DNA from 4 places in the Nitrincola iocasae genome. Region 1 is predicted to be linked to each of the others. Evidence: predicted binding sites of a transcription regulator. Region 1 holds the regulator's gene; each other region holds the start of a gene.
The links. The regulator sigma-54, encoded in region 1, starts transcription at its own class of promoters, with help from an activator protein. The targets are predictions, from matches to a motif close to TGGCACNNNNNTTGCTNT.
Positions count from the first base shown of each region.

Region 2: the regulator sigma-54 is predicted to act here: its motif matches at 1,857-1,874, upstream of F5I99_RS10660 (nitrate reductase).
Region 3: the regulator sigma-54 is predicted to act here: its motif matches at 1,347-1,364, upstream of nifL (nitrogen fixation negative regulator NifL).
Region 4: the regulator sigma-54 is predicted to act here: its motif matches at 1,415-1,432, upstream of F5I99_RS10635 (CmpA/NrtA family ABC transporter substrate-binding protein).

Region 1 covers NZ_CP044222.1:3,004,065-3,007,205, reverse strand. Annotated here, with positions in the region: gene rapZ (RNase adapter RapZ) at 1-189, opposite strand, end outside; gene F5I99_RS13805 (PTS sugar transporter subunit IIA) at 193-657, opposite strand; gene hpf (ribosome hibernation promoting factor) at 678-968, opposite strand; gene F5I99_RS13795 (RNA polymerase factor sigma-54) at 1,017-2,522, opposite strand; gene lptB (LPS export ABC transporter ATP-binding protein) at 2,562-3,141, opposite strand, start outside.
Region 2 covers NZ_CP044222.1:2,307,453-2,310,593, reverse strand. Annotated here, with positions in the region: gene F5I99_RS10660 (nitrate reductase) at 1-1,723, opposite strand, end outside; gene F5I99_RS10655 (helix-turn-helix domain-containing protein) at 1,986-2,810, opposite strand; gene F5I99_RS10650 (aspartate ammonia-lyase) at 2,973-3,141, shown strand, end outside.
Region 3 covers NZ_CP044222.1:63,816-66,956, forward strand. Annotated here, with positions in the region: gene nifL (nitrogen fixation negative regulator NifL) at 1-1,308, opposite strand, end outside; gene rsxA (electron transport complex subunit RsxA) at 1,570-2,145, shown strand; gene F5I99_RS00340 (RnfABCDGE type electron transport complex subunit B) at 2,165-2,689, shown strand; gene rsxC (electron transport complex subunit RsxC) at 2,702-3,141, shown strand, end outside.
Region 4 covers NZ_CP044222.1:2,302,009-2,305,149, reverse strand. Annotated here, with positions in the region: gene F5I99_RS10640 (nitrate regulatory protein) at 8-1,285, shown strand; gene F5I99_RS10635 (CmpA/NrtA family ABC transporter substrate-binding protein) at 1,583-2,971, shown strand; gene F5I99_RS10630 (ABC transporter permease) at 3,007-3,141, shown strand, end outside.

The DNA of each region.
Region 1 (3,141 bases):
CAGGTTCCGGGCATCAATACTGACCGCTATTTTTGACGGGTTTCCCGTGGCCTCAGTCATTTGCTTGATCAGTTCGGGTAGTAAAATGGCTGGCAGGTTGTCGATGCAATAAAAGCCAGCATCTTCAAGTGCTTGCAATGCCGTGGTTTTACCTGAACCAGATCGACCACTCAAAATGACCAGCTTCACAGCTTAGGCCCCTTGCCTGGCAGCGTTCAGGAAGCGACTGTACAGCGTTGCTGCATCAGCAGCACTGCGCAGTGTTTCACGTATTTCAGACTGACTGAAAAGTTCGGCAAGCCCGGCCAGTGTCTGTAAATGCTCTGTAGCGGCATCTTCAGGTACTAGCAGGCAACAGAGAAGGTCGACTGGACGGTTGTCTATCGCGTTAAAATCAATCGGCTCTTTCAGGGTGACTAAGAGTGCGAGAGCTCGATTGCACCCAGCCAGACGACAGTGTGGGATCGCCACACCGTCGCCGATACCGGTACTACCGAGACGTTCACGATTGAGTAGGGCACTGAAGACATCTTCAACTTCCAGTTTATCGATCTCGGCGGCCAGAGCTTCGCTGGCGATTTCTAAAACACGTTTTTTACTTCCTGCATCAATATGACAAAGTGTCAGGGATTCAGTCAGTAGTTCGGATATAGGCATATGATAGTCAATACTAAAGGTTATTTATGAGATTTCATTTTTTCCTTGTGCTTAATGATCTGACGATCCAGTTTGTCGATCATGGCATCTATTGCAGCATACATGTCATCCTGTTCGGCTTGTGCAAATATTTCACCACCAGCTACATGTAAGTCAGCTTCAGCTTTCTGGCGCTGCTTCTCAACACTCAGGGTCACCTGTACGTTGGTAATATTGTCGAAATGACGCTCAAGACGCACGAATTTACTGCGCACATACTCATTTAATGCATCTGTCAGTTCTACGTGATGACCAGTTATATTGATCTGCATGGTTTCTCTCCTTAGTGCTGGTACGATAAGGTCGTACTCTATAGTTAATTAAAGCAGACGCTTGCGCTCATTAGAAGGCGGAATGCTTAGCGCTTCACGATATTTTGCAACGGTACGTCTCGCTACGTTGATTCCCTGCTCTTTCAGCAGTTGTGCGATCTTGTTATCGCTGAGGGGTTTGGCTGTATTTTCAGCAGAGATCAACTTTTTGATCAGCGCCCGGATAGCTGTAGATGAGGCGCCTTCACCATCAGCGGTATTGACCTGGCTGGAAAAGAAATATTTCAGCTCGAAAATACCTCTGGGGGTATGAATGAATTTTTGTGTGGTGACACGGGAAATGGTTGATTCATGCATGGACACCGCTTCGGCGATATCATGCAGCACCATGGGTTTCATGGCTTCATCACCTGTATCGAGAAAGTCACGCTGTCGCTCTACGATCTCAGTCGCCACTTTCAATAGCGTATCATTTCGGCTCAGTAAGCTTTTCAAAAACCAGCGGGCTTCCTGCAGATGGTTTTTCAGGTAAGTATTGTCTGCGCTACTGTCAGCGCGGCGGATCAAATCAGCGTACTGTGAGTTAATCCGCAGTTTCGGAGCGATATCGGGATTAAGGGATACAATCCACTCATCATGGATCTTGCGGACCATAACGTCAGGAATTACATATTCAGATTGGGTGGAACTGATCAGTGCGCCGGGTTTGGGGTTCAGTGATCGGATCAGATTGATGACATTATCTAACTCAACGTCATTTAGGCGCATTTTGCGCATCAGGGTTTTGTAGTCATGACTACCCAGCAGCGGAAGAAATTCCCGGCAAAGACGGATCGCTTGTTCACGCCACTCAATTGCATCAGGCAGTTGCTTGATCTGAATACACAGGCATTCACTCAGATCACGGGCTGCCACACCGGGTGGGTCAAACTGCTGAACCCGATGAAGTACCGCCAGAATTTCATCTTCATCTGCTTCCATGAACAGTTCCGGCTGTTGTGCCTGAAACTGTTCCAGAAGTTCTGCGGGGTCGCTACGCAGGTAGCCATCGGCATCAGTAGCATCGATAATGGCTTCCGCCACCATGTAATCCTGCTCACTCATGGGCGTTAAGTTCAGTTGCCAGATCAGATGATCCTGCAGAGTGTCTTCTCGGGTATCATTATCCTGATTGGGCCAGTCGCCTTCAGTAGCCGGGCCGGTACCTGAGCCTTGAGCCTGGAAGGTATCTTCCCAGTTGCTGTCAGTGGGCAAATCTTCCGGAATAGACTCATTCCAGTCATTATCTGCTGCTGTGTCATCGCTCAGACTGTCTGAGGTTTCACTGTTACTGCTGAGTGCGGCCGTTTCTTTGTCTTCATAGGTTTCACCCACGTGCCCTTCGGCCGCGTCAGACTCTTCATCACTGACTTCCAGCAACGGGTTGCTGTCCAGCGCTTGCTGGATCTCCTGTTGCAGATCCAGAGTTGACAGCTGTAGCAGGCGGATAGCCTGTTGCAGCTGTGGCGTCATCGTGAGATGTTGGCCGATCTTGAGATGTAACGCTTGCTTCATATGCCGTTTAGATCACTTATTCAGAGGCAGGGATGGTGACTAGAGTTGGAACTGATCGCCCAGATAGGCGCTGCGAACCTGCTCATTACCCATTATGTCAGATGGACTGCCATCTGCAAGGATGGCGCCTTCACTCACTATGTAGGCACGTTCACAAATATCGAGGGTCTCACGAACATTGTGATCTGTTATGAGTATACCTATATTACGTTCCTGAAGATGCCGTATAGTTTGTTTAATGTCATTTACTGATATCGGATCAACACCGGCGAAAGGTTCATCAAGCAGAATGAAGCGGGGCTCCGTGGCCAATGCCCGGGCTATTTCCACGCGTCGACGCTCCCCCCCGGACAGCGCCATGCCAGGACTATTTCGTAGATGGGTAATATGGAATTCCTGTAACAATTCTTCCAGCAGTTGTGTGCGATCTGATTTGGATAATTCTTTGCGGGTTTCCAGAATAGCCATCAGGTTGTCACTAACGCTTAGTTTTCTGAAAACTGAAGCTTCTTGGGGCAGATAGCCTATGCCTTTTTTGGCACGGTTGTGCATGGGTAATTGGGTGATATCCTGCTGCGCAAGGCGAATATTGCCTTTGTCGGCATTAACCAGCCCTACA
Region 2 (3,141 bases), 700 kb from region 1:
GCTGTTGCATGGGCTGTTGCGAGCTGACAGGTATCAGTCGGGCCTTGGCTGAAGGGGTGAAAAACTTGCCGTTACTAAACAGGCGTTGGGTGCCGTAAGGCGCATCGGTGGTGACCGGCCACTGAATGGGTTGAAGCTGGTCATATTCAGTCTGGCTCAAACGGCTTAATCCACTGATATCAAAGCAACGCTTTCCAGCGTTCTCAAATCCTGACAGCGCGGCGTGTTCGGCAAAAATAGCGGCTGGATGTGGGTAGTTGAAGGCTTCGGCAAATCCCAGCCGTTTTGCTACCTCACAAATAATCTGCCAATCATGACGTGCTTCACCAGGGGGCGGGAGCAAGCTTCGCTGGCGCGAGATGCAGCGCTCTGAGTTGGTGACCGTGCCGTACTTTTCACCCCAGCTGCTGGCGGGCAGACAGATGTCGGCCAATTGCAGCGTATCGGTATCGGCCATGGATTCAGACACAATAACCAGCTCACAGCGCTTCAGCGCCCGGCGTATCAGCTGAGTGTCCGGCAGGCTGACAAGCGGGTTGGTGGCCATTATCCAGAGTACTTTAATTTCTCCGCGCTCCACAGCGTTGAACAACTCCAGTGCTTTATGCCCCGGTTCACTGGCCATATTGGGGGCATTCCAGAAGCGCTGCACCCGGTCAACATTTTCAGGGCTGAAATCCATATGTGCTGCCAGTTGATTGGCGAGGCCTCCCACCTCCCGTCCACCCATGGCATTGGGTTGGCCAGTCAGTGAGAAGGGCGAGCTGCCTGGCTTACCGATACGACCCGTTGCCAGATGGCAGTTGATCAGGCTGTTGACCTTGTCGGTGCCGGAGCTGGATTGATTAACACCCTGAGAAAACAGCGACACAGTGCGTTCCGTTGCCGCAAACCAGCGGAAAAAACGCGTTAAGTCATGGTTATCAAGACCGGTTTTGGTGGCGGCAATCGAGATGTCGGGAGTGTCGGCGCGTGCTGTCGCCAGTGTTTGTTCAAAGCCTTCGGCATGCTGTAACAGAAACGCATGATCCACGTGTCCCTGATCCGCAAGGTAAACCAGCAGTGCATTAAACAAGGCCGCATCGCTACCCGGTTGCAGTTGCAGGTGCAGATCAGCAAGATCACAGCTGGCGGTTGCCCGCGGATCTATCACTACAACACGTAGAGAAGGATTAGCCTGTTTTGCTGCCTGGATGCGTTGATAAAGGATCGGATGATTCCAGGCCGCATTAGAACCCACCAGCAGGATCAGATCAGCTATTTCCAGGTCTTCATAGCAGCCGGGTACGGCGTCGGCGCCGAATGCCCGCTTATGACCGGCAACGGTGGAGGCCATACACAAGCGTGAGTTGGTATCGACATGAGCTGAACCGAGAAAGCCTTTCATTAGCTTGTTAGCAACATAGTAGTCTTCAGTCAGCAACTGGCCGGACAGGTACATGGCAACACTGCCAGCCCCATGTTGATCCACCGCCTGGCGTATCTGCCGGGCCACCTTATCCAGCGCGGTATCCCAACTGACTGCACGACCTTCGATGCTGGGTAGCAATAAACGAGCCTCTGGCGCGGTGGTTTCATGCAGGGTAGAGCCTTTGACACACAGACGTCCCCGATTCGCCGGATGCTGTGGGTCACCAGATACACTTAGAATCCGGTTTGCACTCAGTTCGGCGGTTATCCCGCAACCTACGCCACAATAGGGGCAGGTGGTCTGCTGTTTCATAAGCTTTATCCCAAAAAAAAAGCCCGCAACTTCATCCCCCAGTGATGCAGGGTGAAGTTGCGGGCGCCATTGCCGTAGTCAGAGTTACACTCTGATAAAAACTATACATTGTCTTGTTGCTATGGATTAGTTAGCAGCAAAAACGGTGCCATAGCGGGCTTATCGTTAAAAATCAGCTGATTGCTGGCAAGGCTGGGATTTGAAATATCTAGAAAGCGTTATATTGGCACTATTTTGGTGCGTGCGATGCCGCTTCCGATCCTTACCTGGGCAGATGTCGTGCACGCAAATGGTATTCATCGGCTGCAATCTGATTGGATAGTGCTTGTTTCAGTAGTGGCTCAATCTGGTCAGTATCCAGCGGATAGAGTCCACAGAGGCGCAGGGCCTGGCGTTTATCCACGGAGTTGCCCAGGTGTTCGTAGACCACCCGAGTGGCACAAGGCATGCGTTCACCGCTGCCGGATGCTCCCAGTTTAAGGCCGGTCAGATAGGTAATACGATTCCTGTAGCTGGGAAACAGGATGGTTTGGCTGATTTCCTGCTCGGTCAACGACTCATAATCCACCATAAAAATCCGGTCAGCTAAAAGGTAGGCCGCACCGAGATAGATGCTATGGCAGGGCTTTTCATTTGGACGTTCCTGCATGCGCTCCAAACGCTGAAAAACCACCTGATCGGAGACTTTTTCGATATGCACCAGGGTTCGCAGGATTTTTCCAGGAGAGGCCATGGATAGGTAATACTCAAAATAATAGCCGAGGTACCTGTCCAATCCCTGGCCACTTTGTTGTCGCAGGCGTTGCAAATGCTGTTGTTCAGCAGCAGGTTGCTCCGTGGCATGGGTAGTGATGCGAGGGCGAACGCTGATCAGGCGCTGAAACTGATGATGAGGCAGTAGTATTTCATGCGGTTCCACGCCAAAAAAATCACAGATCTGTTGCAGCCTATGTGTAGAGGGCTGATTGCTGCCTTTCAGGTAACGATTGAACTGGGTGCGGTTGACCCCTAAGCGGCGGCAAACCTCAGCAATGGATTTATGGTAACTGCAGAGTAATTTCAGATTACTGCAGAAATGTTCAGTCATTGGGTGATGGACCTGTCTCAGTGGTTGTTGGAGAGTTTAATAAAGTGATGCACTATGATGCATATAGCGCTTATAAATGCATCTTAAAGCAACAATTTGCCAAATGGTAGTCAGGCTGGCGGGTTGATTTAATAGGCAAAACCAACAAACGGGTAATGGCTGATGAAAACACGACTTGAACACGACCTGCTGGGCGAACGCGTAATGCCGGATTACTGCTGGTATGGTATCCAGACCCAGCGCGCACTGGAAAATTTTTCCATCACCGGTATTCCGTTGAACCACTTTCCGGAGCTGGTAAATGCATTGGCGATGGTAAAGCAGGCGGCGG
Region 3 (3,141 bases), 1.2 Mb from region 1:
TGTGCGGGTGCTTAAGCGCAATTCGCGTGTCCGTTGTTTGGTGTCATTCATGGCATCGATGGCATTATCGATCAGCTGTTTGAACAGAGTGACCAGTGCCGTTGGCTGACCATGAACGCGTTGTAAATTACATTCAGGCTGCCAGTCCACCGTGATGCCGAGCGCGAGTAGCCTGGGGGTTAACAAACTCAGGGTGTTTTTCAACAGTTCGTTGATGTTCACCACTTCTGTAACTTCATCGCCACGTGCCGGGATGCAGGCGTTGAGCATGGAGATAGCCTGATGGCCAGCCTTCTGCACCTCATTCAGCAGCTTTAGCATCTCGGCGGCATCGATGCGGTTACGGCGGGTCGCCAGCCGTGAAGCCGCATTGATCATATTCAACGGGCGTTCGAGCTGGTAAATGGCACCTGACAGGGCTTCCCGGACACTTTGTACCCGTTCCTGCTCGGCTAACAAAGCTTGCAGGCTATTGAGGCGTAGCTGTGCCTGTTGTTGTTTCAGTCCGGTGATGTCCTGCAGGGTCACCAATAGATAGCGGCTCAGACGTGTCTGGTAAAAGGCATCGGCACTGGTGTCTTTCTCTTCAATTAGCGAGCCGGTACAACTGAACCAGAGCGGCTCCTCACGGCTGGACAGCAGCAAGGCCACTTCAAGGGTAACAAAGCCTTCATGCAGGGCTTTTTTCCGTTCAAACAGATCAGGCCACTCCTGCTCCAGTGCATCGAAGATGATCTCCAGGGGTTCATGACCCAGTCTGGCTTCCAAGGTTTTATAGCTGCGGTTGCGCAGAATTGGCTGTAGTTTGGTGTCTACCAGCACCATGGCTACCTGGGTGGCATCCACGGCTTTTTCAATCAGAGCGCGTTGGTTCAACACTTGATGCTCCAACTGATGTACTTCAGTCACATCGCGCTGTAATCCCAGGTAGTGCGTGGTTTCTCCCGCCGTATTGAGTACCGGCGTAATCGTCAGGTCAGCCAGGTAGCGACTGCCATCCTTGCGTCGGTTGACTAGTAGGCCATTCCAGGGGTGTTGGCGTTCCAACTGCCCCCACAGACTGTCATACACCAGCCGGGGCGTGACCTTATAAGACAGAATGGATTGGTTTTTGCCTAGTAGCTCTTCACAACTGTAGCCGGTCATCTTTTCAAAGCAGGGATTGGCATAGACGATCCGTGCCTTGGCATCGGTGATAGATATGGCTACAGCCGCCTGCTCTACCGCTAGCCTGAAGACTTCGGGCGGGAGGGTTTCTGCCGCTATCTTAAGCTCAGCTAGCACAACATTATCTGCCGGTTCGGTCATATGCTCAGGTTCCTGGGACAGTCAATCTATAACCAGTCCATGCAATAGGCGTACCATTTGTGTGGATGTGATGCTGGCGCTGATAGCGGATTGATTTAAGAACAAATGTTTTGTCGGGTTAATTACAAACTGTCATTTTGTCGCATTTCCATCACTCAAAAATGGCGTGAATGCACCGAAATAAGGCGTCACACAGTGCATTCGGTGTATGGCACAGACTTTGCTGACTACCCATCAGCATCGATCTGAGTGGAGAAACGCATGTCTGATTACATTTTGTTATTGGTATCCACAGCGCTGGTAAACAACGTGATACTGATCAAGTTTCTGGGTTTGTGTCCGTTGATGGGTGTGTCCACCAAAATGGATGGTGCCCTGGGTATGGGATTGGCCACGACCTTTGTACTGAGCCTGGCGGCGGCAGCCAGCTGGATGCTGGAGAACTGGTTGCTGAACCCTCTGGGTCTGGAGTATTTACGCATACTGGCGTTTATTCTGGTGATCGCCACCGTCGTACAGTTTACCGAGATGTTGATTCGTAAAATCAGCCCCTCGCTCTATCAGATTCTGGGCATTTACCTGCCATTGATTACCACTAATTGTGCCGTACTGGGTATTGCCTTACTCAATGTACAAAACCAGCACAGCTTTATTCAAAGCCTGATGTACGGATTTGGCTCAGCCATGGGCTTTACCCTGGTATTGGTGCTGTTCGCTGGCCTGCGTGAGCGCCTGGCGGTGTTGCAAGTGCCTGAGCTTTATCAGGGTGCCCCGATTGCGTTTATTGTTGCGGGCCTGTTGTCGGTGGCGTTTATGGGATTTGCCGGACTGGCCTGAATTCTGGAGGAAACTAACCATGCTGATGTCAGTGATGCCGTTAACATTCTTGGGCCTGATACTGGGGTTGCTGCTAGGTATTGCTTCACGGCTGTTAAAGGTGGAACGCAGCAATGTGGTGGAAGAAATTGAACAACTGCTGCCCGGCACTCAATGTGGACAGTGTGGAAATCCCAGCTGTGGGGCGGCGGCTCAAGCGGTTGCAGATGGCAATTTACCCGCAACCTTCTGTCCCCCCGGCGGTCGCGCCGTGGCTGAAGCTATAGCGGCAAAGCTGGGCATCTCGCTGGATTTGAACGCTTTGTGCGATGAAGGCCCGAAAGTGGCACGGATTAATGAAGCCCTGTGTATCGGCTGTACCCGCTGTTTCAAAATCTGTCCGACCGATGCGATTCTGGGTTCCGCGAAGCATATGCATGTTGTGTTCGCTGATGCCTGCACGGCTTGTGGCAAGTGTGAAGCCGTGTGTCCAACCGAGTGTATTTACCTGGAACCGGTACAGCCCACTCTGCAAACCTGGGTATGGAGTCAGCCAGCCCTGTAACAGGAGACGATTATGTTGTGGAAATCCTTACGTGGCGGGGTTCATCCCGCCGGTTACAAGGCACTGAGCAACACCACCAAAATCCAGCACTTTCCGGTTATGGAGCGCTTGTATGTCTCCCTGCAGCAGCACCTGGGCGTCCCCGCCTCACCCGTGGTGAAGGTGGGAGACAGGGTGCTTAAGGGGCAGCTATTGGCTGTCGCTCAAGGGCCGGTGTCTGCGCCTGTTCATGCACCCACTTCCGGGCGGGTAGCGGCCATTGCCGAGCATACCGCACCTCACCCCTCCGGCTTGCCGGTATTGGTCGTCACACTGGAGTCTGATGGCCGTGATCAGTGGATTAGTCGGGATCCGGTAGCGGACCCTTTCAGCTTGTCTCCGGAGGCAGTTTGCGAACGCATTGGTGCCGCTGGCATCGTTGGTTTGGGCGGTGCCACCTTTCCCGCTGCGGT
Region 4 (3,141 bases), 700 kb from region 1:
GCTCATCATGCCTTCATGCAGTGCAGAAGATTATTTGCTGGCCTCAAAGCGCTGTGAAATTGCCAATCTGGAGAAATTGCTGTTGACCGGGGAATTGGTTAACAGTATCAGTCAGTTGGTGCATATGTTGCAGCGTGAGCGGGGTTTGTCAAATGTCTATATTGCGTCAGAAGGTGAGCGTTTCGGGTCGCAGCGCCAGGAACAGATTGCCCTGTGCCTAGAAATGGAAGCTGGCCTGCGGCAACGTCTGGCGGCATTGGATTTGGATGCCTGTCACCTGTCCGGCAGTGTGCGTCTGTATGCGCGTATAGCTTATGTGTTGCACGGGCTGGATGCGTTGCCTGAAATACGTCAGCGGACACTGCATCTGCGAATCACTGCAAAAGAGTTAACCCGCCTGATCAGTGCATTGATTGCCGGTTTATTGTCTGTGGTTTTTGAAGCCGCGGATACCGCGACCGATCCGGATATCACCCGGGCATTGGTCGCCATGTTCAACTTTATGCAAGGAAAAGAGCTGGCCGGGCAGGAGCGTGCCTGGGGTGCCAGTGGCTTTGCAGTAGGGCACTTTGAAACCGAAGAGCAGCATAAACTACAACACCTGATTGAAGCTCAGGCGCGTTGCTTTGAAACCTTTGCCGAGTTCAGTAGCCCGAAACCCTTGCACTTATGGGAGGCACTGTTGGTACATGAATCTGCTGCTGAGCTGAACAGATTGCGTCAGATCGTGGCGCGAGCCAACGCGGACGAGGCCATTCCTTCCGCCTTCAGTGAAGTATGGTATGACGTGGCTACCTGCCGAATCGATGCCATGAAGCAGATAGAGGAAGCCCTGGCCGCTGATTTGTTGTCACTGTGTAGCACCAAACTTGATGGGGCGCAGCTGGATTTACGTAATCACCGCTGTTTGCTCAATAGCCTGGTTGCTGATGCGGGCGAGTCTTCATCCTTAAGCTTTCTGACCGATTCATTACAGGCATTCGAACAGCACTCCAGTGAAGAAACACCGCCAGCCGGTCGTTCTGTTTATGAATTACTCAAAGCGCAATCCATGCGCTTACAGTCTGTCAGTGATGAGCTGCAACAGGCGCGTCAGGCGTTGATGGAGCGCAAAATCCTGGAGCGTGCCAAGGGCTTGCTGATGGAATATCAGGGCGTAACTGAAGATCAGGCCTATCGTCAGATACGTCAGTCGGCCATGGAACAGAATCTGCGCTTAATGGATGTGGCTGAAATCATTATCGAACGCACCCGCATACTGCTACGCAATAATCACACTGCGTGAGTCTTGGTTTTGTATGCGTGGATCATTTCAGTGCGTGTTGCACAAGATGGGTGCGATATCATGTGTCAAAATCATTTAGTTTAATCATTATCTAAAGTAATTCATTGTTTTTTTGTGGTTTTGTCTTTGTGGCATGATTATCGCTTTATATTTATCACAAGCTAAAAACCAGTCTTTCGGGGCTGGTTGTTAATAATAGGTAAGAGCAGTAACTGGACAACGGTGTCCATCTCTAATTCGCTTTATGCGGGTTAGAGGTGGGCGCCGTTTTTTTTTGTCAAAATTGGGGTTTTGGTAATGAATATAACGGCTAAATATTTTGATTATTCCTGTCGAGGTTTATCTATAGCGGCAATTCTGAGTAGCTCACTGCTGGTGAGTCAGGTACATGCCGTGGGAATGGCTGAGAAAGAAGATCTGACCTTCGGGTTTATTAAGCTGACCGATATGGCCCCTTTGGCCATTGCCTACGAGAAAGGCTTTTTTGAAGATGAAGGTCTGTATGTTCAGTTGGAAGCGCAGTCTAACTGGCGTGTGCTGCTGGATGGGGTCATAGATGGGCGGCTTGATGGTGCTCATATGCTGGCTGGGCAACCACTGGGTGCAACAGTGGGTTTTGGTACCGAAGCGCATATCGTCACGGCGTTTACCATGGACCTGAATGGTAATGCCTGCACCGTCTCCAAGGATGTCTGGGACATGATGCGTCCAACCATACCTGTAGATACATCCAACAACCCGGTGCATCCGATCAGTGCTGAGCATTTGCAACCCGCGATTAAAGAATACAATGGCAGAGGAGATAACTTTAACCTGGGTATGGTTTATCCGGTTTCAACGCACAACTATGAGTTGCGTTACTGGTTGGCTGCCGGGGGAATACATCCTGGTTACTACGCGCCACAACGAGACGATACCTCAGGCACGTTAAATGCTGATGTGCATATTTCGGTAACGCCACCACCGCAAATGCCCGCTACGTTAGATGCTGGCACAATTCAGGGTTATTGCGTCGGTGAGCCGTGGAATCAACAAGCCGTTTTTCGCGATATCGGCGTTCCGGTTATTACCGATTACGACATACGTAACAACATTGCTGAAAAAGTGTTCGGTGTGAGTAACGAATGGGCTGAAGAAAATCCCAATACCCACCTGCGGGTTGTTAAAGCACTGATTCGGGCAGGTCACTGGTTGGATGTGAATGATAACGAGAACCGAAGAGAAGCCGCCGAAATAATATCTAATAGCTACTACGTTGGTGCTGATTTTGAAGTGATTGCAAACAGCATGACCGGTGTTTTCGAATTTGAAAAAGGGGATGTTAGACCCGCACCTGATTACAACGTCTTTTTCCGTTATAACGCAACTTATCCTTATTACTCTGATGCAATTTGGTATTTAACCCAAATGCGTCGATGGGGACAATTGCCTGAAGCCAAGTCCGATGATTGGTATATGGACATGGCTAAAAAAGTCTTTTTACCCGAAGTTTATCAAGCTGCAGCTGAATCCTTGATTGCAGACGGTCTGCTGCAAGTTGAAGACTTCCCGGATTTTGCCATGGAGGATGGTTTCCGCTCAGTAGATCACACTACCTTTATCGATAATTTTAAATTTGATGCACATCAACCGAATCAGTATTTAAACCAGTTCCCGATTGGCTTAAAAAATGATGAAACACCCTAAGGGTAAGTGTTAATGGATAATTTAAGGTGAATGCTATGAGTGCTGTTCTGATCAAATTAAAACTGGCTAATCCTAAAGAGTGGAAGGGTCAAATATTGCAGGATCTTGCCCTGGCAAGTTTATTCCCAGCCTTGGGGCTGGTGGTGTTTTTAGCTTTATGGCATTTAGGT